2 regions of the Blastococcus sp. SYSU DS0533 genome follow, and region 2 is predicted to be linked to the other one. Evidence: riboswitches for the same ligand, from Rfam matches in the RefSeq annotation. Region 2 holds a riboswitch; the other holds the start of a gene.
What was found. A riboswitch is a leader RNA that binds a small molecule or an ion and turns the genes downstream of it on or off. The one in region 2 is predicted to bind cyclic di-AMP.
Positions count from the first base shown of each region.

Region 1 (7,091 bases), on a different contig from region 2:
ACGAGCGGCCGGGGCTGGAGCGCTACGCGGCGCCCGCGCCGCAGGACTTCGGGGCGTACCGCACCTTCTGCGGCACCTGAGCCGGTCCGGGCGGGTTCGCACCAGCCGCACCGGGTAGTCGCCGTCCGTGCCGCGCGAGATGGACCCCCGGGACCCCGACACCCTCTACGCCGAAGGACCCGTCGCTGCCGAGCCGCCGGACGACGACGTCCCCGACTCCTCGCCGCTGCCCGACTCCGGCGGAACCGGGCCCGGACCCGACGATCTCGACCGGTTGCTCTGAGCGACTCGACCGGCTGCTACCCCAGACCAGCCCGGGCGGGTTCAGACCCGGGTGCCGGGTGACACCTCGTCGGCCACCTCGCGCTGGCTGACCGCGACCCCGTCGTCCTCGTCCCCGTCCTCGTCCTCCTCGTCGTCATCCTCGGCCGGCGGTGAGGTCACCTCTCCCGTGCCGCCGTCCTCCGGCGGGGTGGTCGGGGTGCCCGTCCCGTCCTCGGGCGGGGTGGTCGGGGTGCCCGTCCCGTCCTCGGGCGGGGTGGTCGGGGTGCCCGTGCCCTCCTCCGGCGGGGTGGTCGGGGTGCCCGTGCCCTCCTCCGGCGGGGTGGTCGGGGTGCCCGTGCCCTCCTCCGGCGGGGTGGTCGGGGTGCCCGTGCCCTCCTCGGGCGGCGTGGTCGGCTCGACGGTCGCGCCACCGTCCTCCGGAGCTGCCGCCGGCTCGTCGGTGACCGGGGCCGTGCCGTCGCCGCCCGGTGCACCGGCCGGCGTGCCCGTCCCTGCCGGCTCGTCGGCCGGCACCTCGGGCGCCGGCGCCACGGGCTGGGCGCGGCGCACCGGGGTCGCGCCGCCGCCGGTGACCGGCTCCGGCTGCGTCTCCGTCGCGCCCGGCCGCACCGCGACAGCGAGGCGGACGACGTCGCCGGGGCGCAAGAGGCTGCCGGCCGGGTCGACGCCGGTGACGGTCCCCGGGAGGCTCTCGGTCGTGGGGTCCTGCACCTGCCGGACGGAGAGCCCGAGGCCACCCAGCTCCGCGGCGACCTCCGCGGCGGGCCGGCCGAGGAGGTCGCCGGGCTGCAGCACCACGCCCGCCGCGGCCGATGGGCCGGAGACCGCGCCGGCGGACCGGCCGGGCTCGGTGCCTGCATCGGGCACCAGGGCGATCGCACCGGCACCGAGCAGGAACGCCGCCACCGGCAGCAGCACCACGAGGACCGGCCGGCGGATCCGCGACGCGGCCTCCGGGCGGGCCACGGGTGCGGCCCGGCGCTGCGCGGCTGCCCGGCGGCGCTGGTCCGCGCGGCGCTCCCGCCGCACCGGCGCCGCCACCACGGAGCGCGTCGGGGGCTCGCCGGACGGCCGCCGGATCGTCTCCTCTATGGCGGCGAGGAAGGCGGCGCCGTCGCGGGGCCGCTCGTCGGGGTCCTTGACCAGGGCCGCGTCGATCAGGGCGCGCACGTCGGGGGGCAGCTCGGCCGGGAGGGGCTCGGGGGTCTCCTGCACCTGCTTGAGCGCGACGGTGACCGGGTTGTCGCCGTCGAAGGCCGCGTGCCCGGCCAGGGACTCGTAGCCGACCAGGGCGAGCGCGTAGACGTCGCTGGCCGGGCTGACGTGCTCGCCCCGCGCCTGCTCGGGCGACATGTACTGGGCGGTGCCCACGACCTGGCCGGTGCGCGTGATCGGGGCGCTCCCCGCCGACCACGAGATGCCGAAGTCGGTGAGCTTCACCGTGCCGTCCGAGCCGAGCAGGATGTTCGCCGGCTTGACGTCGCGGTGCACGACGCCCGCGCGGTGGGCCTCGGCCAGGCCGGCGGCCGCCTGCCGCAGCAGCGAGAGCGTCGCCCGGGTGTCCAGCGACCCTTCCTCGGCCAGCCGCGCCGACAGCGACGACCCCTCGACGAGCTCCATCACCAGGTACGCCAGGCTCTCGCCGGTGTCCGGGGCGCTGGTCTCGCCGTAGTCGAGGACGGCGGCGATGTTCGGGTGGCTCAGCCCTGCCGCGTGCCGGGCCTCCGAGCGGAACCGGGCGACGAAGACCGGGTCGTCGGCGAACTCGCTGCGCAGCACCTTGACCGCCACCGTCCGGTGGAGCTGCAGGTCGCGAGCGCGCCAGACCTCACCCATGCCGCCGACGGCGATGAGCTCGTGGAGCTCGTACCGGCCGTCCAAGCAGCGTCGGCTGGTCTCGGCCGTGGTCACTCCCGGTCTCCTCGTGTGCTGCCGCGAGGTGCCCCCCGCGCGTCGTCCCGTGCCGTGCGCACCCAACGGGGGTGCCCGCCCGGGCGGGGGCTGAACCCCGTCGGGCCCGATCGGCTGGGATCGGCAGCTCACGGCGGGCGACCGCGGGGCCGCCGGCAGCTTCTCGTAGGGTGCCTCGCGGGCCCTCCGGCTTCGACCCCGTCCCCACCGGCAGGCGCACCCGCGTCGTCCTCGTCACCGGCGCGGGCTCCCGGCTCGGCGAGGAGACGGCCCGCCAGTTCGCCGCCCTCGGCACGACCTCGCGCTCTGCGCCCGGCGCACCGACCGGCTCGACGCCCTGGCCGAGGAGATCCGCTCGGCCACCGGTCGGCGGGTGGAGATCGCCGCCCTCGACATCACCGACGCCGACGCGGGTCCCGCGGTCTTCGCCGCGTTCGCCGGGGCGTTCGGCGCACCGACCGGGTGGCCCTCGACGCCGGGCTCGGGAAGGGCGCTGCCCCGGGGACCGGCCGCGCCGACGTCGACCGCGAGACGGGGGTGACCAACTCCGCCGGCGCGCTGGCCCAGACCGAGGCGGCGCCGGAGATCTTCCGCCGGCAGGGCCGCGGACACCTGGTGCTGATCCCCTCGGGCGGCGCTGCGCGGCATGCGCCGGTCGATGACCACCTACGCCGCCACCACGGCCGGCGTCGCCTCGCTCGCCGAGGGCGTGCGCAGCGAGTGCATCCCCGGTGCGGACGTCCCGGTCGTCCACCCCGGCTGCATCCGCTCGGAGATCAACCAGCACGTGCAGCAGCGCACCCGCTGCATGGTCGACACACCGACCGGTGTCCGGGCGGTGGTGGCCGCCGTCGAGGCCCGGCGGACCACGGCGTACGTCCCGGCGTGGCCCTGGGCGCCGATCGGGCTCGCCATGCGGGTGCTGCCCCTGTCCGTGGTCCGCCGGCTCACCTAGGCACCCGGCGCACGGGGGATCAGTTGTAGTTCACGTGCACGTGGTCGAAGTGGTTGGCCGTCGCGCTCCCGCGGTTCTCCATGGCCTTCCAGGAACCGCCCGGCGAGGACAGCATCCGCTGCTGCCAGATGAGGTAGTCCACGCCGAGCTCGTCCCAGTGCGCCCGGTGGTACTCGACGATCGCGTCGCCCAGGGCGGCGTTCGACATCACCATGTAGTCGAGCGCCAGACCCGAGGGGTGCCCGCCCGGGTCGGCCGCGCTGGCGCGGGTGCCACCGAGGGTGATCCCCGCGGCACCGGGCACGTTGCTGACCACGGCGTCGGCCGCGGCCTGGGTCTGCGGCCGGACGTTCCCGGCGGTGTTGCTGATCCGGGCCACGGCCGTGGCCGCCACCGAGGCCGCCGCGGTCGCCGCGGCCCGGGCCTGCGTCGTCGGGCTCGCCGGGGCCGCCGCCGCCTGCCGCTCGGCGGCGGCCGCCGCGGCAGCGGCCTCCTCGGCCGCCTTCTTCTCCGCCTCCGCCCGGGCCAGGGCCTCCGCCTCGGCCTTCTGCCGGTCGAGCTCGGCCTGGTCGGCCGCGGCCTGGGCCTGCTGGGCGGCGACCTGGTCGGCCTCCCGGGTGCTGCGGCTGGCTGCGAGGCCCTCCAGGGGCGCCAGGTCCTCGGTGACGTCGATCGGGCCCGACTGCGCGGACAGGCCGAGCGCCTGCGCGACGCTCACCGACTCCGAGGTGCGGGCCTCGGCCTGGGCGGTCGGCTCGACGCCGACGAGGCTGTTGACCAGGACGGCGCCGGCGACCGCGACGCCGAGGTAGAGCGCCGGTCGGCGGACGGCCGCGGGCGGGCGGCGGAGGGCGAGCGGGCCACGTCGGCCGGTGGTGGTGCTGCGAGGGTCCATGGTGTTCGGGTGCTCCGGGGTGTGAGCGCGACCGGCCGCCGGAGGGCGGGTCGCGGAGGATGCGGACAGCGGGCCCGGGCGCGGGTCACGGGGCCGCCGGGCACCGGGGGGGCCGGTGCGGCTCGACGGCGGGCGACCGGCGGGACGCCGGGCAGCGCGTGCGATCAGATCCGCGGACGCGCCCGGAGGCGGCGGTGCCGGCGGGCGCAGGGTCGTGCGGCGGTGCAGGGGCGCGCCATGCGGCGGCTCTCCGTTTCTTCCGTCTGCCGCCTACCGGGTTAGCTGACGGATTCGGGCGGGAAGCGGCCCTACCCGCGGCGGGACGTGCCCGGCGCAGGATTCACCCCAGTGCTGCGGTGGGTCCCCGGCTCGCCCCGGAAGGCGACTCGGCGGCGCCCGGCGGACCTCCCCGGTGGGGAGTGAACGACCGTCCGGGCCCAGCCACCGTAACCGCCGTTATGCAGTCGTGACAATCAGCAGGCGCGGAATTCCACGACGTGATGTGTGTCGCGGTGACCTGCACCGCCGGTCGGTGGTGTATCGCGCGCGAATCGTCAGCCGGCGTCGGCCCAGGACCGAACGACGGCCACGTCGAGCGGGAAGTCGACGGGGAAGGCGCCGAACAGGAGCCGGCCTGCGGTCGACGCAGCGGCACGGACCGCGCCGGCCACCTCGCCGGCCAGGTGGTCGGGCGTGTGCACCACCACCTCGTCGTGCAGGAAGAACGCCAGGTGCGGCCGCGCCCCCACGTCGCCCTCCCCACCGAGCCGCCAGAGCCGGTTGCGGAGGTCGGCCAGCCAGCACAGCGCCCACTCCGCCCCGGTGCCCTGGACGACGAAGTTGCGGGTGAACCGGCCCCAGGCGCGGCGGGCCCGGTCGCCCTCCTCGTGCGGCCACGCCCCCGGGAGCGGCGACCCCCGCCCGAGCAGGGTGTGCACCACCTCTCCGCGCTCGCCGGTCCGGGCGGCCTCCTCCACCAGGCCGACGGCCCGGGGGTAGCGCCGGGCCAGGCGGGGCAGCATCCGCCCGCTCTCACCCCGGGTGCCGCCGTACATCGCACCCAGGATGCCGAGCTTGGCCTCCGCCCGCGTGGCCACGGTGCCGGCGGCGACCATCCCCTCGTACAGGTCGGCGGCGCGCGCGGCCTCGGCCATGGCGCCGTCGCCGCTCATGCCGGCCAGCACCCGCGGCTCGAGCTGGGCGACGTCGGCGACGACGAACCGCCACCCCTCGTCCGCCACCGCCGCGGGCCGGACGACGGTCGGCACCGACAGCGCCCCGCCCCCGGAGGAGGCCCACCGCCCGGTCACCACCCCGCCGGGCACGAAGACGGCGCGGAAGCGGCCGTCGCGCACCCACGTGTCCAGCCAGGTCCACCCGTTGGCCGTCAGCAGCCGCGAGAGCCTGCGGTACTCCAGCAGCGCCGGGATCCCCGGGTGGTCGAGCTGCTCCAGCGTCCAGGAGCGGGTGTCGGCGACCGGCAGGCCGATGTGCTGCAGCACCCGGAGCAGCTCACCGGGCGAGTCCGGGTTGAGGGCGGGGGCGCCGAACGACGCGCGGATCTCCCCCAGCAGCCGCTCGAGGACCGCCGGGCGCCCACCCGGCAGCGGTCGCGCCCCCAGCAGGCCGGTGAGCAGACGCTCGTGCACGTCGGCCCGCCAGGGCAGGCCGGTGTGCGTCAGCTCGGCGGCCACCAGCCCGCCGGAGGACTCCGCGGCGAGGAGCAGGGCCAGCCGGTCCCGCTGCGGGGAGGCGGCCAGCACCGCCTGCTGGCGCCGGTGCTCGGCGAGCGGGTCCAGCAGGTCGGCCGGGTCGGCGAGCGGGAACAGGGCCGACTCCGGCGGCGGGCCGGGCTGCAGCGCGTCCCACCCCTGGGTGTCCTCCCCGGCGAGCAGGTCCTGGGCCGCGAACGGGGACCGCCGCAGGATCGCGTGGCCCAGCCGGAGGTCGGTGCAGCGCTCGACGCGCACCCCGGCCGTCAGCAGCGCGGGGTACCAGCGGGTCGTGTCGTCCCAGACCCAGCGGACGGGCGCCGCACCGCCCTCGCGCTCCGCCACGTACCCGGCGACCGCCGCGGGGTCGAGGCGGGCGCTGCCTCGACCCGCTCCGCCGGCGTCGAGGTCGACGGCCTCGACCGCGTCGCCGCTGCGCCGGAGCAGGACCCGGTCCACCTGCTGCCCCGCCTACGGGGCGGCAGGGCCACCCCGGCCGAGCAGCCGGTGCAGGCAGCGCGCCGGGAGGCCCAGGACGACCCGGGTGACGTGCACGCCCAGGCGCAGCAGATCGGCGTAGTCCGGCGGGCGGACGGCGACCGGCGGCCCGCCCGCACCGGTCGACGGGCGGGCGGCGGCGGCCGGGGTGGCCGGCGGCTGGGATCGGGAGACCGCGGGCCCGGGCTCGGCGGCCCCGGGCTCGGCGGCCCCGGGCTCCGCGGGCTCGGACGCCGCCGGGACGAGGAGGTCGACCGCCGACCGGCGCCGCGGACCCCGCAGGGAGGCGAACGACGGGATGGCCGGCGCCACCGGGCCCTCCTCCTCGGATCCCGCGTTCCCGCCGTCGGCCGGAACCGGGCCGCCGACCGCCGGCCGCGCGGGCGGCTCGGGGACGACGGCCCGGATCGCGGCGACCAGGCCGGGGCCCAGCCCGGCGACGGCGCTGAGCTCCCGGTGCGTGAGGGCGGCGAGCGCCTCGGCCTCGGTGATCCCGACGCGGGTCAGCGCGGTGACCGCCCGCGCGGGCAGCCCGAGCTCCCGGATCGTCCCCGCGGGCTGTCCCGGTGCGCTGGTCGGCATGTCGGCCAACCCTAGCGATGCCCTCCCGCCGCCGCTGCGGTGGCGGTCGGATCAGACGGCGGCCACCTCGTAGGTGTGCCCGGCTGCGCGCAGCCGCTCGACCAGCACCTCCCCCATCGCCGTCGCCGGGGTGAGCGAGCCGGCCCGGGCGGGCAACCGGTCCTCGTCGAGGGCGAGCGCCAGGGCGGCCTCGCCGAGCATGACGGCGGTGGCCTTGTAGCCCGGATCGCCGCTGCCCGCCGCGGTCGCCCGG
Region 1 covers NZ_JBJGZZ010000002.1:41,489-48,579, reverse strand. The annotation lists gene ACI79W_RS03335 (protein adenylyltransferase SelO) at 1-80, shown strand, start outside; gene ACI79W_RS03330 (hypothetical protein) at 128-283, shown strand; gene ACI79W_RS03325 (protein kinase domain-containing protein) at 325-2,196, opposite strand; gene ACI79W_RS03320 (hypothetical protein) at 2,855-3,151, shown strand; gene ACI79W_RS03315 (hypothetical protein) at 3,171-4,046, opposite strand; cyclic di-AMP (ydaO/yuaA leader) riboswitch at 4,300-4,438, opposite strand; gene ACI79W_RS03310 (bifunctional 3'-5' exonuclease/DNA polymerase) at 4,601-6,217, opposite strand; gene ACI79W_RS03305 (DNA-directed RNA polymerase subunit alpha C-terminal domain-containing protein) at 6,230-6,838, opposite strand; gene ACI79W_RS03300 (saccharopine dehydrogenase family protein) at 6,890-7,091, opposite strand, start outside.
Region 1: another riboswitch for cyclic di-AMP. It lies ahead of ACI79W_RS03315 (hypothetical protein); the one in region 2 lies ahead of ACI79W_RS06980 (C40 family peptidase).

Region 2 (7,091 bases):
GCGGAGGACCTGCACCGGGCCGAGCGCGAACACCACGGCGACGACGACCGCGGCGGTGAGCGCGAGCAGCCCGAGGTGGCCGCGGATCCAGGCGCGCTTGTCCTCGGCGACGACCAGCAGGATGACGGTCTCGGCGACGAGGACGAGACCGCTGACGACGTCGACGACGTGCCCGGCGGTGCCCAGCGTCCCCTCGGCGACGGTGAGGAACATGGCCGGGATCGAGGCCAGCGCCGCGACGAGGACCGGCAGGGCGAGCCGCTCCTGCCAGCGCTCCTCACGGGTCTTCGCCGGAGCGCCGTGGGCGGACCCCGGAACGGGAGCGACCCCCGGCCGCGAGACGGGTGCCTCGGGACCGGGGGTCGCTCCGCGGCTCCGCACGGTGCGGGGCGGGGTCAGCGGACGGCGCCGCGACCCTTGCCGCTGCCGGCGCCACCGCTCTTGTTCTGGAAGTCCGCGATGAACTTCTTGATCTTCGCCTGGTTCTGCGGCTTCTTGGCCTCCTGGAAGATCTTGGCCGCCACACCGGACGCGATGAGCTTCCGCATCATTCCCATGTCTGCCTCCTCGTCGTCGCACCGGCTGCCGCCGGCGCAGTGCTCGTCGTCCTCCGTGCCCCGCCGCGCGGCCCGTCAACCACCCGAGCGGGTGGTTCACCAGGTGTCGACGTGCGGGCGAACCCGCCCCGCCGGCCGCGGCGTGGCGGCGACTTCGCGGGTGAGCGTGGCGATCCAGCGGCGCGTGTCGGCCGGGTCGATGACGTCGTCGATCTCCCAGTGGGCGGCGACGTTGAGCCCGCGGCCCTTCTCGTAGGCGGCGGCGACGGCGGCCTCGTAGGCGGCCTGCCGCTCGGCGTCGTCCTCGATGGCGGCGAGCTCCCGGCGCATGCCGAGCCGGACCGCACCCTCCAGGCCCATCGGCCCGAACTCGCTGGTGGGCCAGCCGACGGTGAACCGCGGCACCTTGGTGCTACCGCCGGCCATGGCTTGCGCGCCCAGGCCGTAGGCCTTGCGGAGGACGACCGTCCCGATCGGCACCGAGAGGTTGGCGCCGATGAGCGCCTTGTCACCCAGGACGGCGAGGTCTTCGGGGGCCGGCCCCACGACGGTGACGCCGGCGTCCGCGCAGGCCCGGGTCAGGTCGGGGGTCTCGGAGAGGAAGCCGTAACCGGGGTGCACGAAGGCGCAGTCGGTGGCGAGCGCGGCCTCGACGATCGCCGCGGGGTCGAGATAGGCCGCCGGCCCGCTCCCGAGGAGGACGTGCGCCTCGTCGGCGGCGGCGACGTGCGGTGCGTCGGGCTCGTCGGCGGCGGTGACGGCGACCGAGGCCCATCCCTCGGCGGCGGCGGCGCGGGCGATGCGGACGGCGATCTCGCCGCGGTTGGCGATCAGCAGGCGGGCCACCCGGCGATGCTGCCATGCAGCCCGTCGGTGCTGTGGTGGCGGTGACCGTGGGCAGGCCCCTGTCGCGGACCCGCCGGGGGCGACTGCTGCCCCGGCCGGAGCGGGAGAGGTTGCTCGAGGACAGTCGCCCTCTGCCCCGCGGGCGTGGGCAGAGACCCAAGCGCCCGACCCCCACACCCACCCGCGGCACAGTCGCCCTCTGCCCCGCGGGCGTGGGCAGGGACCCAAGCGCCCGACCCCCACACCCACCCGCGGCACAGTCGCCCTCTGCCCCGCGGGCGTGGGCAGGGACCCAAGCGCCCGACCCCCACACCCACCCCCGGCACAGTCGCCCTCTGCCCCGCGGATGTGGGCACAGAGCGACTGTCCACAGAAGGGCACATGGGGTCGCTCCTCACCGCGCCCGGCGGACACGCTCGGCGAGTGCGGGACGACGGGGTTGCACGGGACTTCGATCTCTGCGGACTGCTGCGGCGGATCCGCCGCCGGGCCGACCTCTCCCAGCGGGAGCTGGCGGAGCGGCTGGGCCTCTCGAAGTCCACCGTGGCCGCCGTGGAGGCCGGTGCCCGCGGCGTGGACGCCCGGCTGCTCGCAGCAGCCGCGGAGCTGGCCGGTCTCCGGCTCGGCCTGCTCGACGAGGCGGGTCACCGGGTGGAGCGCATGGCACCGGGCACCGTCCGCGACAGGGCCGGCCGGCGGTTCCCCGCCCACCTGGACACGATGCTCAGCGAGGAGCGCGCGTGGCGGTGGGAGCACCGGCCCGGGCGACCGCGACCGACGTACACCTTCGACCGGCGGAGTCCCTGGGAGGACGCAGCCGACCGCGCCCGCGGCCGCCCGGACGACCACCTCGTCTCCCAGCCTGGCGACGCGCCGGAGGAGCGCGCCGCGGCCCGGCGGGCCGCCGCCGCGCGACGGCGGCAGGAGGAGCGGCAGCGGCGCTTCGAGTCCGGGGCCTTCCGGCACCTCGACGACGGCTGGACGTGCACGTGCCCGCCGGCGTGCGACGACCTCGACGACGGCAACGGCCGGCCGGCGCACGCCGCGGAGTGCCCGTGCGGCTGCGACGTCGGCTGAACGCCGGGACCGCGGCGCCACGCCGGGCTGCGCGCCGCGGCCCCGCCTCGCCGATCCACGTCGGCCGGCACCCCGCTCCAGCTCCTGGCTACGGCGCCGCTCGATTCGTGCACGCAGCGTTGAGCCACGCCGTCGACAGGAGAAGTACCCGGCCGACAGCAGTGCGTGACGGGATGCCGGTCCAGCGCTCCGGCGGCCGGCGCAACCCCGGTGGTCGGCTGGCGAGTCGCGGTCGGCGCGACGGGCCGGGCAGCACCCGGGAGCGCCGGCGGGCGGCGTGTCGGTCGCGTTGTGACCTTTCCGTGACCGACCTAGCGTTCCCCGCGGTCCGGCCGGGACCCGCCGTCACCACCCCCGGTGACACCCGGACGGACACCGCCGAACCGGGCGCCGGCACCCGCCGTCGTCCGGACCGGGGACCCACCGCAGTCCTGGGGTGAAGCGCCACCGGCCAGTCCGGGGCGCCGGGCGCGTTCCCCGCCCGAACCCGTCAGCTCACCCGGTAGGCGGTCACGGAGAACAAGGAGAAGCCGTCGTCCATGACGACCACTCGCACGTCCACGAACCGTCGTTCCGTCCGCGGGGCCGCCCTCGCCCTGCTCACCGGTGCCGGCATCGCCCTCACCCCGTTCGCCGCCACCGCCTCCACCGGTGACGGCGGGGGCGGCGGTACCGGCACCGTCGTCACCAGCACCGTCGTCGCCCCCAACCACGCCGCGCAGGTCGCCGTCGACACGGCCCTGGCCCAGCAGGGCAAGCCCTACGTCTGGGGCGGCACCGGCCCGGGCGGCTACGACTGCTCGGGCCTGACGTGGTCGGCCTACCAGGCGGCGGGCGTGGAGATCCCGCGGACCTCGCGCGCCCAGTCGACCGCCGGGGTCTACGTCGACCGCGCGAACCTGCAGCCCGGCGACCTGATCTTCTTCTACGACCCGGTGGGCCACGTCGGCATGTACATCGGCGACGGCCTGATGGTCCACTCCTCGACCTACGGCAACCCCGTCGCGGTCGTGCCCGTGGACTCCATGTGGGGCTACAACACCGCGCGTCGCATCGTCTGACGGCTCGGTTCCCCGGCCGTGCCCGCACGGCCGGGGAACGGCCGCTCGGCTACACGTGACGCAGCGTCGCCCGCTTCAGCCGCACGATGAGCCGCATCGCGCCGGACTCCTCGAGCTCCCGCTTCCGGGCACGCAGCTGCTCGCCGAGCTGCTCGAGGCGCTCCTCCCCCAGGGCGTGCGACTGGGGGAACATCCGCTGCTCCTCCTCCATCGTGTGGTGGCGCACCGTCTTCTCGAGCATCCGCACCTCGGTGCTGAACTCCGGGTCGGTGACGTCCATGCGCATGACGGTGGCGACCTGGTCGTCGATCTGCCGGTGCTCGGCATGCGCGAGCGCCAGCAGCGGCGAGACGTCGGGCACCGCCGGGTAGAACAGCTCGTCCTCGATCTGCGCGTGGACCTCGATCTCGCGCAGGAACCGGTCGCGCAGCTCCTCCCGCCGGCCGGCCTGGCCGTCGGTGGTCTCCGCCAGCTCGCGGAGCAGCCCGCGCAGCACGTCGTGGTGCGCGATCAGAACCTCGTCGGCCTTCACCGGGACGCCTCCTCCACCGTCGTGACCGCCGTCGGGGTGCGCCAGCGGGCCCGCCGCCGCACCTCCACCGCGCCGTCGCGGACCCGGGTGTCGTAGCAGGGCAGCGGAGCCGTGGCCGGCCCCTGCGCCGGCTCCCCAGTGTCGACGTCGAACCGCGACCCGTGCCACGGGCAGACCAGCTCGTCGCGGTGCAGCCAGCCCTCGGCCATCGGGCCGCCCAGGTGCGGGCAGCGACCGGCGAGCGCCCGCACCTCGTCGTCGCTGCGGACCAGCACCACCGGGACGCCGTCGGCCGCGACCTCCACCGGCTCGCGGTCGGGGAGGTCGGCGAGGCGGGCCACCGGGGTGAACACCCGCGGGGACCGCCCGGCCGCGGAGTGGTCGACGCCGAGCCGGTGGCGGTAGGAGAGCACCCCGCCCAGGTAGCCGCTGGCGAGCACGAGGGCGTAGCCGGCGGCTGCGGTCACCCGCGCCCGCCCGGGACGACCGCGGCCCCGGTCGGCGAACGACCAGGTGTAGAGCGCCAGCGCGGTGCTGTTGAGCCCACCGTGGACCATGCCTACCCGGCGGGCCTCGTCGTGGGCGTGCTGCCAGTCGGTCAGCCCGGTCGCCGCCGCGCCGACGGCACCGGCGATCCCGAGCCCGACCACCGTGCGCGCCGCCTGCCCGGCACCCGGGCCCCCGCGGCCGGCGGCGGCCAGGCCGTCGAGCAGGGCGGCCGCGCTCCACGAACCGATCGGCACGGTGACCAGGAACGGGTGCAGCGGGTGGCCGAACCAGACGCCGTGCAGCAGGTCCTGCAGCGGGCGGGCGTAGCGGCCGGCCAGCAGGAACGTCAGCGAGATCCCGTGCTCCACCTGGTAGCCGGGCGCGTCGAGCACCTGCCACGCCTCGACGCGGCGCACCGCGCGCTCGAGGAGGCCCCGGACGCTCACGGCTGCACGTCTTCCGTCGGCATGGAGCGACCGTGCCCACGCCGGCGGAGGGGAAAACAGGAGGTGGTCGGCGGGTGCGGGAGGTCGTAGCGTCCCGCGGCATGGCTGATCGAGCGTTCCGGACGGTGCTGGAGGGCGGTTCCTACTTCGAGGCGCCGCGGTGGCGCGACGGGCAGTGGTGGGTGTCGGACTTCTACCGGCGCACCGTCAGCCGGGTCGCCCCGGGCGGCCCGGAGACCGTCGTCCTCGAGGTGGAGGCGCAGCCCTCGGGGCTGGGCTGGCTCCCCGACGGCTCGCTGCTCGTCGTCTCGATGAAGGACCACCGGCTGCTGCGGGTCACCGACGGCGAGGTGACCACCCACGCCGACCTCTCCGCCGTCTGCAGGGGGCACCTCAACGACATGGTGGTCGACACCGCCGGCCGGGCCTACGTCGGCGACTTCGGCTTCGACCTCATGGGCGGCGGGGCGCCCGCCCCGGCGTCGGTCAAGCGGGTCGACCCCGACGGCACGGTGACCGTCGTCGCCGAGGGGCTGCGCTTCCCGAACGGCTCGGTGATCACCCCCGACGGCGGCACGCTGCTCGTCGGCGAGACGTGGGGCAACCGCTTCTCGGCCTTCGACATCGCCACCGACGGCTCGCTGGGCCCGCGGCGCACGTGGGCGGAGTTCGGCCCCGAGCCGGTGGGCGGCTCGGTCGAGGAGCTGCTGGGCCAGGTCGTCGTCGCCCCGGACGGGTGCACCCTCGACGCCGAGGGGCACGTGTGGGTGGCCGACGGCTTCGGCTCCCGGGTGCTGCGGGTCGCGCCCGGCGGGCAGGTGGTCGAGGAGATCGCCGCGCCGGACGGCCTGGGCACCTACGCCTGCACGCTCGGTGGCGACGACGGCCGCACCCTGCTGCTGTGCTGCGCCCCCGACTTCTACGAGCACACGCGGGCGGCCGCGCGGGAGGCGGTGCTGGTGGCCACCGAGGTCGCCGTCCCGCACGCCGGGCTGCCCTGATGCTGCCCCGGGGGACCGCGAGGGCGGCCGGGGAGATCCCCCGACCGCCCTCCCGGTCCTACCGGCGGATCAGGGCGCCGGGGTGAAGGCGCCCGCGCCGACCTTCTGGATCTCACCGGCCGACGGCATGCCCAGGAAGCCGGCGATGCTCCACGCCGAGGCGTAGAGGTCCCCGCCCTCGATCTCCAGGCCGGTCGGCATGGTGACCTCGGCGGTGGCCCGGTCGCCGTCCCGCTCGATGCGGGTGAGCTGGCCGACCGTCGACGGGTCGAAGTCCGCCGGCGGTTCGCCCATCGGCATGCCCTCGAGCACGTTCGAGACGTAGACCGTGCCCTTGCGGTCGACGGCCACCCCGGTGACGCTGGTCAGCCCCTCGATAGCGCGCACCTGGTTGCCGTGCTGGTCGAGCACGTAGACCCGCCCCGCTCCGGGCACCTCGGCGCCCAGCGTGCCGACGTAGATCTTGCCGTCCGGCCCCTCGGTGATTTCCGTGGGCACCGGGTCGCACCCGGTGGTGCCAGGGTTGTTCGGCATCCCCACGCACCCCTCGACGTCGGTGACCACCGGCGGCACGAAGAAGGTGCTGATGTCCCCGGTCTCTCGGTCGATGGAGAGGACGGCGTTCGCCCCGGCGTCGGAGACGAGGATCCGGTGGGGCTGGGCGAGCACCGAGAAGGGGTTGGACAGCGTCTCGAACGGCTCGCCGTCGACGAACTGCTGCTGGCCGTCCGGGTTGTGGTCGAGCTCGTACCGCAGCAGATCCCAGGTCCGCAGGATCTCCCCGCCCGGCGTCGCCTCGACCACCTGCTGGCTGGGCAGGCCCTCGCCCGCCTCCGGCGGACCCGCGAACTCGCCGATCGCGACGTAGATGAGGCCGCGCACGTAGTCGACGCCCTGGGCGTTGCCCAGGCCGGACAGGATGGTCTGGGACCGCCCCCCGCGCGGGTCGATCCAGCTCACCTCCCCCGTGTCGGACTCGGCGACGATCAGCCGGCGACCCTTGTACTCGCTCAGCTGCCGTGGCCCGTCGAGCCCTCCGACGACGGTGGTGACGTCCCCACCCGGGGCGTGTCCCTTGCCGT
Region 2 covers NZ_JBJGZZ010000004.1:107,983-115,073, reverse strand. The annotation lists gene ACI79W_RS07000 (hypothetical protein) at 1-381, opposite strand, end outside; gene ACI79W_RS06995 (hypothetical protein) at 396-557, opposite strand; gene ACI79W_RS06990 (biotin carboxylase N-terminal domain-containing protein) at 654-1,403, opposite strand; gene ACI79W_RS06985 (helix-turn-helix transcriptional regulator) at 1,827-2,480, shown strand; cyclic di-AMP (ydaO/yuaA leader) riboswitch at 2,847-3,003, shown strand; gene ACI79W_RS06980 (C40 family peptidase) at 3,020-3,541, shown strand; gene ACI79W_RS06975 (hemerythrin domain-containing protein) at 3,591-4,073, opposite strand; gene ACI79W_RS06970 (Rieske 2Fe-2S domain-containing protein) at 4,070-5,008, opposite strand; gene ACI79W_RS06965 (SMP-30/gluconolactonase/LRE family protein) at 5,110-6,009, shown strand; gene ACI79W_RS06960 (ScyD/ScyE family protein) at 6,079-7,091, opposite strand, start outside.